DNA from 2 places in the Nocardioides sp. NPDC054178 genome. Region 1 is predicted to be linked to the other one. Evidence: riboswitches for the same ligand, from Rfam matches in the RefSeq annotation. Region 1 holds a riboswitch; the other holds the start of a gene.

Region 1 (7,410 bases):
AACTCGCTCACCTTCCTGGGGGACGCGATGGGCCGCCCGGTCGCCGAGGCGATCCTGCGCGAGCCGGAGCGCTGGGACCTGAGCGCGCTGTTCGCCGTCTCGAACGGCGCCGCGCCGCTGTCCGCGGGGGTCCGCACCCAGCTCCGGGAGGCACTGCCGGGCCGCTACATCCTCGACTCCTACGGCGCCTCGGAGTCCGGGGCGACCGGCATGCAGGTCGACGAGGGCAACGAGGGCGCACAGGCCGCGCCGAAGTTCCAGGTCGGGATGGACGTCCAGGTCTTCGACGCCGACCTCGAGCCGTGCGCGCCGGGCGAGACCGGGATGCTCGCGCGCACCGGTTCGATCCCGCTGGGCTACTACAACGACCCGGTCAAGACCGCGGCCACGTTCAAGGAGATCGACGGTCAGCGCTGGTCGATCCCGGGCGACTTCGCGCGGCGCGAGGAGGACGGCTCGATCACCGTCCTGGGCCGGGGCTCGGGCTGCATCAACACCGGCGGCGAGAAGGTCTTCCCCGAGGAGGTCGAGTCGGTCCTGCTGCGTCACCCCGACGTCTTCGACACCGCGGTCGTCGGCACCCCGCACGAGCGCTGGGGCCAGCAGGTGACCGCGCTCGTACAGCTCCGCGAGGGCGCCACGACCTCGGCCGACGCGCTGCGCGAGCACTGCCGCAGCCTCATCTCGGCCTACAAGGCACCCAAGGACATCCTGCTCGTGGAGCGAGTCCCCCGCACGCCCGTGAGCAAGGTGGACTATCGTGCGAGCGCTACGGTCGCTGCCGAGCTGCTCGAGGCGCGTAGGTGACGACCGGCTGATCCGACGTACGGTTCGGTGCCGTACGGCCCTATCCCCGGCCCTACCAAGGAAGGCGCAGACGTCCTGTGTCCGCCGTGATCCCCCTCACACTGCCCGACATCCTGGAAGCGATGGCCGATGCGATCCCCGATCGCACGGCAGTCGTCACCACCGACCGCACCTACTCGTACGCCGAGATCGACGAGCGCGCCACGCGCCTGGCCAACCATCTGCTGAGCGTCGGCCTCGAGCCGGGTGCCCAGGTCGCGATCCACGCGACCAACCGGATCGAGTGGGTCGACGCCCTCTACGGGTGCCTCAAGGCCCGCACGATCCCGGTCAACATCAACCACGCCTACCGGCGCGACGAGCTCGCCCGGACGTACGCCGCCACCGACTGCGTCGCGGCCATCGTCTCCCCCGAGTTCACCGATGACCTCGACGAGCTCTCGCTGTCGCTGGATCACCGGGTCGTCCTCGGCCCCGACTACGACGCCAAGGTCGCCGCGGCGTCCAAGGAGCGGCCGACGGTCGGGCGTACCCCCGGCGACTGGCACATCATCTTCACCACCGGCACCACGGGCACCCCGAAGGGTGCGGTCTGGCGCCAGGAGGACCTGGTCTGGGCCGCGCTCAACACGGTCCGCCGCAACGCGCCGATCCCCTCGGTCGAGGGGCTCGCCGCCGAGGCGGCCGCTCGCGACTCGGGTGTCGTCCTGCTCGCCGGCGGGCCGCTGCTGCACGGACAGAGCCAGCTGCTGCTCCTGCGGGCGCTGGTCGCCGGCGGCACCGCGGTGCTCGACACCTCCGCGTCGTTCTCGGCGGAGGCCTTCCTCGACCTCGCCGAGCAGGCCGGCGCGACCGCGATCACGCTCCTCGGCGACGCCCAGGCCCGCCCGGTGGCCAACGCCCGGCTGACCGGCAAGAAGCGCTGGCCGCTGCGCTCGCTCGCCGGCGTCTCCAACACCGCGGCGCCGCTCTCCGACGGCGTCCTCTCCGTCCTTCGCAACGCGTTCGCCCGCCGGGTCATCGTCGACTCCTACGGCACCCTGGAGACCGGCGTCACCGGCTCCCGCGCCGACGACGGCTCCCCGCTGGTGCCCGGCGAGACGCGGTTCATGGTCGGCCCGGAGGTGGAGGTCTTCACCCCCGACCTCACCCCGGCGGCCCCCGGGGTCGAGGGGCTGCTGGCCCGCTCCGGCCCCGCGGCCCTCGGCTACTACAAGGACAACGCCCGCTCGGCCACCGCGATCAAGCTGATCGACAACCGGCGCTGGACATTCCCCGGCGACCTCGCCCGTCGCGAGCAGGACGGCTCGATCACCCTGCTCGGCAGGGCTGCGACCCTCGTCCGGACCGGTGACCTCGAGATCCACCCCGAGACCATCGAGGGCGTGCTCCTCGGCCACGAGGACGTCGTCGACGCCGCCGTCTTCGGCATGCCCCACCCGCGCTGGGGCCAGCAGGTCGCGGCGCTCGTACAGCTGGCCCCCTCCACCGAGACGACCGCCGCCGACCTGCGCAAGCACGCCCGCGACCGGCTCGGGGAGTCCCACGAGCCCAAGCTCGTGCTGCTGGTCGAGTCGGTGCCGCGTACGCCTGCAGGAACCGTCGACTACCGAGCCGCCACCGGCCTCACCGCCGACCTGCTCAGCACCGGCGGCAAGGCCCCGGACGAGGCGGACGACAAGTAGCCCGAGTCGGCGCAACTGTCCCGCCCCCAGACGCCGAGTCGGCGCAACTGTCCCAGCCGTACGGGACAGACGCGCCGACTCGGCGTCGTTGTGCGGGACAGAAGCGCCGGGTCGGCGTCAGGGCTCGCTGTGCTGGGCCGGGTCAGCGAGGCCCGGCGGTTCGGTTGCCTCGGGTGGGAGCTCGGGCAGGTGATGACCGAACGGGACCTGCTGGACCTGCCCGAGAGCGGCGAGGACCGAGGGCAGCATCGCCTTGGCGGTGCGCTTGTAGCCCATCGCGCTGGGATGGAAGTGGTCGATCGCGAACATCTCGTCGGGGTTGGTGATGAAGAACGGGCCGACGACGTCGGAGAGCGAGACGACGTGGGCACCCCGGGCGAGAGCGATCTCCCGCTGGCCGTCGGCCAGCTGCTTGGCGATCCGGCGCCCGAGCGAACGCAGCGGCTGCGGCAGCGGACGCACCGCACCCACGTCCGGACAGGTGCCGACGACGACCTCGGCACCACGCTCACGCAGCGCGTCGATGACCTCCCCCAGCACCCGGGTGGAGTCCTTCTGCGGCACCCGGTGGGTGACGTCGTTGCCCCCGACGACGACCACCGCCACATCGGGCCGGTAGCCCTCCGGCAACGACTCGAGCTGCGCGGGGACCATCGAGGTCTCAGCCCCGACCACGGCGGCCGTACGCAGCCGTACCGGCCTCAGCAGGGCCTTCGCCGTGCCCTTGGCCAGCCGAGCGCCGAGAGTGCCGCCTCTGGTCTCCGCGCCCAGTCCCGCGGCGATCGAGTCACCGAGGACGAGGAGCTCGACCGGCGTACCGCCGTAGGTCTTCTTGTAGACCTTGTCGGCGTAGATCGCCACCTCGCCGAGGGGCTTGCCGATCACGTCGCGCGCGTGCGCCGCCTGTCTCTTCAGCAACGTCACGAACCCGGCCCCGGCCGCCGCCCCCACCACGCCGATCGCACCGGCGACCGCGGCGCTCGCGGCGACCATGCCGAGCCATCTGGCCTCTTCACTCGTCTTCGCGCTGCTCACGTCTCTTATCTGTAGCGCACGAGAGTGAACGGGCGGTTGGTTCGTCTAGGTATGCAGAGGAACCGTCACTTCCCTCGCGGAGTTCCGCATGGGAAGTGACGGCTCGGCTACATACCTAGACGAACATCCGCAGCCCTACGCCTGCGAGAGCCCGGCCTCCTCGAAGGCGTCGTAGTTGGGGGCGATGGTGGCGCGAGGGCCGACGATGCCGCTGATCGCGTCGAGCGTCTTGAGGCCGTGGCCGGTGTTGATGATGACCGTCTCCAGACTCGGGTCCAGAGCGCCGGTCTCGACGAGCTTCTTCGTGACCGCGAGCGTGGTGCCGCCGGCGGTCTCGGTGAAGATGCCCTCGGTGCGAGCCAGGAGCACGATCGCCGAGCGGATCTCGTCGTCGGTGACCTCCTCGACGGCGCCGCCGGAGGAGCGGGTGGCGTCGAGGACGTAGATGCCGTCGGCCGGGTTGCCGATGGCCAGCGACTTGGCGATCGTGTCGGGCTTGACCGGGCGGATGGCGTCGACGCCGGCCTTGAACGCGGTCGCGACCGGGTTGCAGCCGGTGGCCTGGGCGCCGAAGATCCGGTAGGGCTTCTCCTCGACCAGGCCGAGCTTGATGAGCTCCTTGAAGGCCTTGTCAACCTTGGTCAGCTGGGAGCCCGAGGCCACCGGGATGACGATCTGGTCGGGCAGGCGCCAGCCGAGCTGCTCGGCGATCTCGAAGCCGAGCGTCTTGGAGCCCTCGGCGTAGAAGGGACGTACGTTGACGTTCACGAACGCCCAGCCGTCCTCCTCCGCGGCGATCTCCTGGGCCAGCTTGTTGACGTCGTCGTAGTTGCCGTCGACGGCGATCAGGTTGTCGGTGAAGACGGCGGAGTTGACCTGCTTGGGCTGCTCGAGGTTGCTGGGGATGAACACAGCGGTCGGGATCCCGGCGCGCGCGCCGGCGGCGGCGACCGCGTTGGCCAGGTTGCCGGTGCTCGGGCAGGCGAAGACCTTGGCGTCGAGCTCACGGGCCGCGCTCAGCGCACAGGCGACCACGCGGTCCTTGAAGGAGTTGGTCGGGTTGGTGGAGTCGTCCTTCACCCAGAGCTTCTCGAGGCCGAGCTCGCGCGCGAGGTTCTTCGCGTCCAGGAGCCGGGTGAAGCCGGGCTCGGTGTTGGGACTCTGCTCGATGTCGTCGGGCACCGGCAGCAGCGCCTTGTAGCGCCAGATGTTGCGGGGTCCGGCCTCGATCTCCTCGCGGGTCACGGCCGGGAAGTCATAGGCCACCTCCAGTGGCCCGAAACACTCCGGACAGGCGTAATGCGGTCCGAGCTCGATCTGGTGGCCACACTCCCGGCACGACAGCGCCGAGGCGTTGCCGAAAGCACCCTCGCGCAGGCCCTTCGTCTCCGTGGTCGCAGCGCTCATGAGAAACCTCCTCCTCATCTTCCCCGATCACGTCTCTCGCGCCGGGCCGGAATTAGCACCTTGTCCCACGCCCTGCCCGTGGTCGGGAGGAGGCTCGTGGTCGGTTGCCGGGACTTCACTGGGCCGTTCCCTCAGTCCCTCTCGATGAGCAATACCGATCGTACGGCAGGCAACATCCGTCGATCACACCCGGGTTCCACTCCGCGGACCATCCGTCCGCCATCTGGACACCGTGCGGGGGTAACACGGTGTTGCAGCGAACATCGTGTTACCCCCGGGGAGCGAGAACCGAGCTCAGGCGGCGCGCGCCGACTCAGCCCCGCCGTCGGTGGCGGACCCGGCGTCGGCGAGCGCGCCGCGTACGACATCGCGTACGTCGCTGACCAGGTTGATCTTCAGCGCCTGCTTCACCTCGTCGGGGACCTCGTCCAGGTCGGGCTCGTTGCGCTGGGGCACGAAGACCTCGGTCAGGCCGGCCCGCTGGGCGGCGAGCAGCTTCTGCTTGAGGCCGCCGATGGGCAGCACCCGGCCGGAGAGCGAGACCTCACCGGTCATGCCGACCTCGCTGCGCACCGGGCGACCGGTCGCGAGAGAGGTGAGCGCGGTGACCATCGTGATGCCGGCGCTCGGCCCGTCCTTCGGGACCGCACCCGCGGGCACGTGGACGTGGAGCGAGCGGTCGAGCACGGCCGGGTCGACGCCCAGCTCAGCGGCGTGCGAGCGGACGAAGGAGAGCGCGATCTGCGCGGACTCCTTCATCACCTCACCGAGCTGGCCGGTGATGTTGAGCCCCGCCTGCCCCTCGGCCGAGGACGCCTCGATGAAGAGCACGTCCCCACCGAGCCCGGTGACGGCCAGTCCGGTGGCGACCCCCGGGACAGACGTACGCTCCGCCGACTCCGGCGTGAACCGCGGCCGTCCGACCAGGTCCTTGAGGTTGTCCAGGCCGATCTCGACGTGCTCCGCCCCGGTGGCCAGCTTCGTCGCCGCCTTGCGCAGCGCCTTGGCGATGAGCCGCTCGAGCTGGCGTACGCCCGCCTCGCGGGTGTAGTTCGCGGCCAGCTCACGCAGCGCGTCGTCGGAGACCGTGGCCTCCTCGGCGGTCACCGCGGCGCGCTCGAGCTGCCGGGGCAGCAGGAAGTCGCGAGCGATGGCGACCTTGTCGTCCTCGGTGTAGCCGTCGATCGTGACCAGCTCCATCCGGTCCAGCAGCGCGCTCGGGATCTGCTCCACGACGTTGGCCGTCGCGATGAAGAGCACGTCGGAGAGGTCCAGGTCGAGCTCGAGGTAGTGGTCGCGGAAGGTGTGGTTCTGCGCCGGGTCGAGCACCTCCAGCAGCGCTGCCGCCGGGTCACCCCGGTAGTCGCTGCCGACCTTGTCGACCTCGTCGAGAAGCACGACCGGGTTCATCGATCCGGCCTCCTTGATGGCCCGCACGATCCGGCCCGGGAGCGCGCCGACATAGGTGCGCCGGTGACCGCGGATCTCGGCCTCGTCGCGAACACCGCCGAGCGCGACCCGGACGAACTTGCGTCCGAGCGAGCGCGCGACCGACTCACCGAGCGAGGTCTTGCCGACTCCTGGCGGGCCGGCGAGCAGCACCACAGCACCGGACCCACGGCCGCCGATGACCTGCAGGCCCCGCTCGGCACGTCGGGTCCGCACCGCCAGGTACTCCACGATCCGGTCCTTGACCTCCTCGAGGCCGTGGTGGTCGGCGTCGAGCACCTCACGAGCCGCGGTCACATCGGTCGAGTCCTCGGTGACCACGCCCCACGGCAGCTCCAGCACGGTGTCCAGCCAGGTGCGGATCCAGGCGGTCTCGGGGTTCTGCTCGGAACCACGCTCGAGCTTGTCGACCTCGCGCAGCGCGGCCTCGCGTACGGCCTCGGGCAGGTCGGCGGCCTCGACACGGGCCCGGTAGTCGTCGGAGCCCTCGGGCTCGCCCTCGCCGAGCTCCTTGCGGATCGCAGCGAGCTGCTGGCGCAGCAGGAACTCCCGCTGCGTCTTCTCCATGCCCTCGCGTACGTCCTCGGCGATCTTGTCGCTGACCTCCGACTCGGCGATGTAGTCCTTCGCCCAGGCGATGACCTTCTCGAGACGCTCGGTGACGTCCGGCGTCTCCAGCAGCTCGCGCTTGGCGTCGTCGTCGAGGTACGGAGCGTAGCCGGCGGTGTCGGCGATCTCGGACGGCTCGGTGAGCCGGTTGACCTGGTCGATGACCGGCCACGCCTCGCGACGCTGGAGCACCGCGACGACCAGCCGCTTGTACTCCTCGGCCAGCTCCTTCGCGTGCTCCGTGGTCGTCTCGGTGGCGGGCTCGACCTCGACCCACAGCGCAGCACCGGGCCCGGTCACGCCGGAGCCGATCTTCGCCCGGCCGACGGCCCTCAGCACCGCCGCGGGCTCACCGCCCCGGAACCGGCCGACGCGCTCGATCGTGGCGACAGCACCGTACGTCGCATACCGGTCCCCC
Region 2 (7,410 bases), on a different contig from region 1:
TGTGGCCGCCGCCGAGCTCGTTCATCGCCAGCACGTTCTCCCCCTCCGCCGGCGCGTACGCGGCGACGTAGACCAGCGCGGTGACGTCCGGGTCACCGGTCGCGGCGTTGGTGATGACCGCGCCGCCGTAGGAGTGACCCACGAGCACGACGGGGCCGTCGATCGTGTCCAGGAACAGCCGTAGGTACTCGGCGTCGGACAACGGGCCGCGCAGCGGGTTGGAGAAGGCGAGGACCGGGTAGCCGCGGTCGGTCAGCCTGTCGGCGACGCCGGCCCAGCCCGAGGAGTCTGCGAAGGCGCCGTGAACGAGCACGACGGTCGGCTTCGGCGCCGGGGCGTGCCCGCGGCTGGTCAGCGCATCGGCCGACGGGGCGAGGGCGATCACGGCTGCTACGAGAACGGCCAGCAAGCCGCTCGCGCGATGTGTGAAGGACATGGTCTGGCTCCTGCTCTGGGGGCTGGGACGCTCCGATCGTCCATCGCGCGACGCCACCTCCGAACCACGTAGGGCACGTAGTCCGAGCGGGACTACGCGGTGCACGTGGTCCGGGGCCAGGGGTGGCCGGGTCAGGCTCGAGGGGACAGATCCCGTCCGACCGTGGGAGGAACCCGATGCCTTACATCACCGCCGACGACGGCGCCCAGATCTTCTACAAGGACTGGGGCGACAGCGGAAGCCCCGTGCTGCTCAGCCATGGGTGGCCGCTCAACTCCGACGCCTGGGAGGCCACCGCGCTCTTCCTCGCCCAGCACGGCCACCGCGCCGTCGCCCACGACCGCCGGGGCCACGGCCGCTCCAGCCAGACCTGGTCGGGCAACGAGATGGACACCTACGCCGACGACCTGGCCGGCCTGATCGACGCGCTCGACCTGCGCGACCTCACCCTCGTCGGGCACTCGACCGGTGGCGGCGAGATCGTCCGGTACGTCGGTCGGCACGGCACCTCCCGCGTCGCGCGGATCGTCCTGGTCTCGGCGGTGCCGCCGCTCATGCTGCGCACCGAGGACAACCCCGACGGGCTCCCGATCGAGGTCTTCGACGAGATCCGCGCGGGAGAGGTGGCCAACCGGGCCCAGCTCTATCGCGACCTGGCCGACGGCCCGTTCTTCGGGCACAACCGGAACGGCGACGTCCCCCAGGGCTTCCGCGATGCCTTCTGGCTCCAGGGCATGGCCTCGGGGCACCGGGGCGCCTACGAGTGCATCGCCGCCTTCTCGGCCACCGACTTCCGGCCCGACCTGGCCAAGATCGACGTGCCGACGCTGGTCGTGCACGGCGACGACGACCAGATCGTGCCGATCGGGGTCGGTGGCAGACGCTCGGCCGACCTGATCGACGGTGCGGAGCTGAAGGTCTACGAAGGCTCGAGCCATGCCCTGCCGGACACCGACCGGGACCGTCTGCACGCCGACCTGCTGGCCTTCATCGACGGCTGAGCGGCCGCTACGGCACCCGTGCCCGCCAGGCCAGGGTGCCGTGCTTGGTCTCGACCAGCGCCGCGGCCTCCTCGATCGTGGCCTGATCGAGGCCGACGTACGCCGCCCCGAAGCTCTGCTCGAACTCGGCCAGCAGCGCCTCGATGACCTTGTCGCGGCTCAGCCCGGTCTGGGAACGGATCGGGTCGACACGCTTGGCCGCGCTGCGGGTGCCCTTGTCGGACATCTTCTCCCGGCCGATCCGGAGCACCTCGAGCATCTTGTCGGCGTCGATGTCGTAGGCCATCGTGACGTGGTGCAGCACGCCGCCCGGGATCCGCTTCTGGGCGGCCCCGGCGATCTTGCCGACCGGGGAGGCGATGTCGTTGAGACCTGCGTAGGCGGCCTCGATACCGACGCTGCGCAGGCCGCGCAGCACCCACTCGTCGAGGAAGGCGTAGGACTCCTGGAAGGACATGCCTGCCACGAGCGTGTCGGGCACCGCGAGGCTGTAGGTGATCGTGTTGCCCGGCTCGATGAACATCGCGCCGCCACCTGAGATGCGGCGTACGACGTCGATGCCGTGGCGCTCGGCGGCGGCCTCGTCGACCTCGTTGGAGAGCGACTGGTAGCTGCCGATCACGACCGCGCTGCTCGCCCAGTCCCAGAACCTCAGGTTGGGGGCGCGGCGGCCCTCGGCGACCTGGCGGACGATGACCTCGTCGAGGGCCATCTGCATCGTCGGCGACAGCGGGCCGGTCTCGACGATCTCGAGGTCGAGGTCGTCCCAGGTCGTGGCCCTACCGAGCGCCCGCAGCACCGTCAGGGCGATGTCGCGGGTGCCGAAGCCGACCAGCTCGGCGTCACGGGCCGCGGCGTCCAGCTCCGCGGTCAGCTGGTCGAGGGACACCTCGACGGACTGCCCCTCCAGCGCGGCGGTCAGCCACCCCAGCGCCTCGTCGGGTTCCAGGAAGAAGTCGCCCGAGAGGACGACGTCGATGATCGTGTCAGCGGACACCGTCGCGTCGACGACAACCAGCTTGCCGCCGCGTACCTTCCGCTCGCCATGCACTCGTTCACTCACAATTCCTCAACACCGTCCCCGCGCCGATTCATCCCCTGCCGAGGCGTCACTCCCGTCGGCCGAAGCGTCACCCCCGTCGAGCGAGACGTCACTCCGGTCGGCCGAGACGTCACTCCCGTCGAGCGAGGCGCCACTCCCGTCGGCCGAGACGTCACTCCCGTCGAGCGAGGCGCCACTCCCGTCGGCCGAAGCGTCACTCCCGTCGAGCGAGGCGCCACTCCCGTCGGCCGAAGCGTCACTCCCGTCGAGCGAGACGTCACTCCCGTCGGCCGAAGCGTCACTCCGGTCGAGCGAGGCGTCACCGCATGCCCATTCGGCCGACAGAAGCGACGCTTCGGCCGACGTACCTGACTCTTCGCCCGACCTACCTGACTCTTCGGCCGACGTACCTGACTCTTCGCCCGACCTACCCGACGCTTCGCCCGACCTACCTGACGCTTCGCCCGACCTACCTGACGCTTCGCCCGACCTACCTGACGCCTCGCCCGACGTAGACGCCTCGCCCGACGTAGACGCCTCGCCCGAAGTACCTGACGGCTCGGCCGACGTAGCTGACGCCTCGGCAGGGGGGTCAGACGGCGGCGGCGCAGGAGCCGGCGGTGTCGGCCAGGCGGGTCAGGCCGGCGGGGCCGACCAGGGGGCGAGGGTCCTCGGTGAGGGTCCAGGCACCGTCGACGAGGACGTAGTCGCCCCGGACGTCACCGGCGAGAAGGGAACGTACGCCGGCGACCAGCCGGTCCACGTCGGCGACCGAGGTGCCGATGCCGATGCTCGCGCGGACAGCGCCGGCGGTGAGCCCGAGGCGCTTGAGGAGCGGCTGGGCACAGAAGCGGCCGTCGCGTACGCCCAGGCCGTGCTCGGCGGAGAGGTAGGCCGCGACGCGACCGGGCTCGATGCCGTCGACGGTGAACGTGACCACACCGACCGGCTCGTCGGAGTCGGGCCACAGCCGGATGACCTCGACTCCGCCCAGCGCGGACAGGCCGGCCACGAGGCGCCCCCTCAGCGACGCCTCGTGGCGGTCCAGCTCGGCGACCGAGAGGCCGTCGAGAGACGTACAGGCGGCCGCGAGCGCGGCGGCGCCGATGACGTTGGGCGAGCCGCCCTCGTGGCGCGCGGGGGCGGGCTGCCACGTGGTCTCGCCCACCTCCACGTCGTCGACGGCGCCTCCCCCGGCGAGGTAGGGGGTGCCGACGTCGAGCCAGTCGCGGCGCCCGACCAGGGCGCCGGCGCCGTAGGGGGCGTAGAGCTTGTGGCCGGAGAAGGCGACGTAGTCGGCGCCGGTCGCGGCGAGCGAGAAGTGGCGGTGGGCGAGCAGCTGGGCACCGTCGACGAGCACCCGGGCGCCGTGGGCGTGGGCGAGGGTGACGATCTCGCCGACCGGCAGCGCCTCGCCGGTGACGTTGGAGGCACCGGTGATCGCGACCAGGGCGTAGTCGCCGCGAGCCAGCTCGCCGGCGAGGGCGTCGATGGTGCCGGCGAGGCTCTCGCGGCCGGCGATGGCGGTGACGCCGGCCTCGACCCGGTGCCACGGGAGCAGGTTGGCGTGGTGCTCGATGTCGAGGACGAGCACCCGACCGGGTACGCAGCCGGCCAGCAGGTTCACCGCGTCGGTGGTGTTGCGGGTGATGACGGTGACGTCGTCCTCGCGGGCGCCGACATAGGCGCCGATGGTCGCGCGCGACTCCTCGTAGAGCGCGGTCGAGACCTGGGACAGGTAGCCGGCGCCACGATGCACCGAGGCGTACCAGGGCAGGACCTCGGCCACCCGGTCGGCCACGGCCTGCAGCGCCGGCGCCGACGCGGCGACATCGAGGTTGGCGTACGTCGTCGTCGTTCCGTCCAGCAGCGGGACCTGTGTCTTCGAGCCGACGAGCGGAAGCAGGGACATGGGGGCACCCTTCGGGTCATGGCTCCCCCAGGGCCACCCGGCGAAGCACGCGCTTGCCCGCGCCACCTCGGCGAGGGCCTGGTCGTCACCCGGAGCACCCCACCGCGTGGGAGGGTTGCCCGCCAGCAAGCCGGGGCTTCACGCTGGCAGTCGTGACCTTCGCCGGAGATGCTGCCCGAGACCGGGCGCCCCCACCAACTCGTCATCTCGGTTGATGGACGCAGGTCTCAGATCATGGACGCCCGCCCCATGGGTCGCCCTTGTCCTTGCCCTTGCCGTCGCAGGCCCCGAAGAACTCCGCGATCGGGTCACACTCCTCGCCGTCGTCCTTGTCCGGCGGAGGCGGCGGCGCGATCAGCTGCTTCTCGTGTCCGGACTCGGGATCCTGGCCGTCGACGTAGACCGGCTCCGGGAAGTTCTCGACCTCCTTGCCCTCCATCGCCTTCGCCATGATGGCCGCCCAGGTCTCGGTGGGATAGTCGGCGCCGAAGTAGGACGGCATCCAGCCACCGTCGAGCTTCCCCTCGCCGTTGCCGCGCGAGTAGCGGACGGCGGTGGCGATCTGCGGGGTGAACCCGACGAACCACGACGAGCAGACGTACTGCTCGTCGGTGCAGGTGCCGGTGCCGGTCTTGCCGGCGACCGGCCGGCCGATGCTCTGGGCCTTCTGGCCCGAGCCGCTCTGCACCACACCCTGCATCGCGTACGTCACGTCGGCGGCGACGTCCTCGGAGATCGCGTGCCGGGCGTTCTTGCGGCCGTTCCAGCTGTAGAGGACGTTGCCGGCACGGTCGCGGACCTTCTTCACGATGTGCACGTTGTGGCGGTAGCCGCCGTTGGCGATCGTGGCGTAGGCGTTGGCCATGTTGATCGGACTGACATTGGCGCGGCCGAGCGCGATCCGGTCGTCGGTCTTGTGGTCGAAGTCGGTGGTGGTGCTGGGGATCCCCGGGAACTTCGGGGTCGCCTTCGCCGGGGCCACCCCCGCCGCGACGGCGGTGTCGTAGATCGCCTTGCGGCCCTCTTCGGGCCCGCCCATGGACTCGGTCATGTCGATGTAGGCCGTGTTCACCGACTGCTCCAGCGCCTTGAGCATCGTGATGTGCTGGCCGTAGTCCATCCCGTCGGCGATGCCGGCCTGCTCCCCCTCGTTGACGACCGGCGCGCCCGTATAGGTCGTGAACGGCGAGTCACCGGCCCACGTCGACTCCAGCGAGTAGCCCTTGGCGATCGCCGCCGCGGTGGCGAAGACCTTCATGGTCGACCCGGCGTGGCCACCGGTCGCGGCCCAGTTGTGCTGGCTGTCGAGATAGTCCTGACCACCGTAGAAGCCGAGGAGCGCGCCGGAGCCGACGTCGACCGAGGCGGTCGCCACGTGCAGAGCGTTCTTCTGCTCCGGGTCGCCCTTGACGTACGCCTTCCGGTTCTTCGGCTTCACGGTCTTGGCCGCGCTCGCCGACGCCTTCATCACCTTGGGCGAGAGCGTCGCGGTGATCCGTAGGCCGCCGCTGTCGATGTCCTCTTCGGTGAACAGCGGCTTGCCCTGGGCGTTGGTGAGACCGAGCAGCTCGGCCTTGATCATGGTGAGCGCGTGGCCGCGCTGGCCGCCGAGCCGGCTCGGCACCGTCTTCGCGGGGAACTTCGGCAGCTTGTCCTTCACCTTGTCGGCGTCGGCCTGCTTCAGGTAGCCGAGGTCGACCATGCCGGAGAGGACGTAGCGGTAGCGGCCGAGCAGCTTCTCCTCGCCGCGGAAGGTGCTGCTGGCCGGGTCGAAGCCGGCCGGGTTGTTGAGGATCGCCGCCAGCGCCGCGGTCTCCTGCAGCGAGAGGTCCTTGGCCGACTTCGCGAAGTAGGCCTTCGCGGCGGCCTCGATGCCGTAGGCGCCGCGGTTGAAGTAGATCGTGTTGAGGTAGTCGGTGAGGATCTGGTCCTTGCTCTTCTGCCTGGTCAGCTTCAGGGCGATGACCGCTTCCTTCAGCTTGCGGGAGTAGGAGCGCTCGGAGTTGAGGTAGTAGTTCTTGACGTACTGCTGGGTGATCGTGGACGCACCACCCGCGGTGCCCTCGGTGGTGTTGGAGAACGCGGCCCGCACGATGCCCTTCACGTCGACGCCGCTGTTCTCGTAGAACGTACGGTCCTCGGCGGCCACCACGGCGTGCTTGACGACCTCCGGGATCTCGTCGGCGTCCAGCTTGGTCCGGTTCTGGTCGCCCTCCTGGTAGCGGCCGAGCTCGGTCTTGCCGTTGCTGTAGTAGACGAACGAGGTCTCGACCTCGAAGGCGGCGTTCGGGTCCGGCACGTTGATCCGGTTGTACGTCACGATCGCCGCCATCGACCCGATCAGGGCGATGGCCAGGAACCCGACCAGCGCCACCTTCGCCGTCACCTTCCCCCAGCGTCGCCAGCTCGCCGAAGCCCAGGAGGTCGAGGCGGTGGAGGTCGAACCAGTGGTCGAACCCCTGGATGTGGCGCTCCTGGCCGCCGCCCACTTCTCGGCTGCCCAGACCTTGGCCGGCTCGGCGCGGGCGAGCCAGGCCCGGGCGGAGGACGGCTTGGGCGCCGCGCGACGCGCGCCCGGCGGTCTGCTGGGCGTGGTCCGGGGTGGCTCGGCCGCGATCCGCGGGGCGGGCGGAGGCGGCGGCCGCCACGACGGCGGCGGACCGGTCGGACCCTTCGGAGGCTCGGCGCTCCGGTGTTCCATTGCTCCACCTGACCTAGGCGACTGATTGCGGCGGCCGTTGATCCTACCCGGGTGGGTATGACGACGGAGGCCGACCCCATGAGGGGCCGGCCTCCGTGTCGGTCGTACGCGCCGCGGCGTACGACCCTCAGATCCCCATGATCAACGGAGCTTCAGGTCGAAGCGGTCGTTCTCCATGACCTTGACCCACGCCTTGACGAAGTCGTTGACGAACTTCTCCTTGGCGTCGGAGCCGGCGTAGAGCTCGGCGATGGCGCGGAGCTCGGAGTTGGCGCCGAAGACCAGGTCGACGCGGGAGCCGGTCCAGCCGTTGGTGCT

The links. Region 1 has a riboswitch for S-adenosylmethionine ahead of thrC (threonine synthase). Riboswitches for the same ligand answer to the same signal wherever they lie in the genome.
Region 2: it holds a riboswitch for S-adenosylmethionine, as region 1 does, so the genes downstream of both, ACZ6WN_RS22895 (aminotransferase class V-fold PLP-dependent enzyme) here and thrC (threonine synthase) in region 1, are expected to answer to the same signal.

What each region holds. Positions count from the first base shown of each region.
Region 1 is NZ_JBVJKY010000002.1:421,188-428,597, forward strand. It holds gene ACZ6WN_RS08700 (AMP-binding protein) at 1-807, shown strand, start outside; gene ACZ6WN_RS08705 (AMP-binding protein) at 894-2,492, shown strand; gene ACZ6WN_RS08710 (SGNH/GDSL hydrolase family protein) at 2,610-3,527, opposite strand; gene thrC (threonine synthase) at 3,663-4,934, opposite strand; SAM riboswitch class I at 4,946-5,085, opposite strand; gene lon (endopeptidase La) at 5,229-7,410, opposite strand, start outside.
Region 2 is NZ_JBVJKY010000007.1:82,899-90,308, reverse strand. It holds gene ACZ6WN_RS22910 (alpha/beta fold hydrolase) at 1-436, opposite strand, end outside; gene ACZ6WN_RS22905 (alpha/beta fold hydrolase) at 613-1,437, shown strand; gene ACZ6WN_RS22900 (lipoate--protein ligase family protein) at 1,445-2,500, opposite strand; gene ACZ6WN_RS22895 (aminotransferase class V-fold PLP-dependent enzyme) at 3,072-4,391, opposite strand; SAM riboswitch class IV at 4,436-4,549, opposite strand; gene ACZ6WN_RS22890 (transglycosylase domain-containing protein) at 4,624-7,092, opposite strand; gene katG (catalase/peroxidase HPI) at 7,234-7,410, opposite strand, start outside.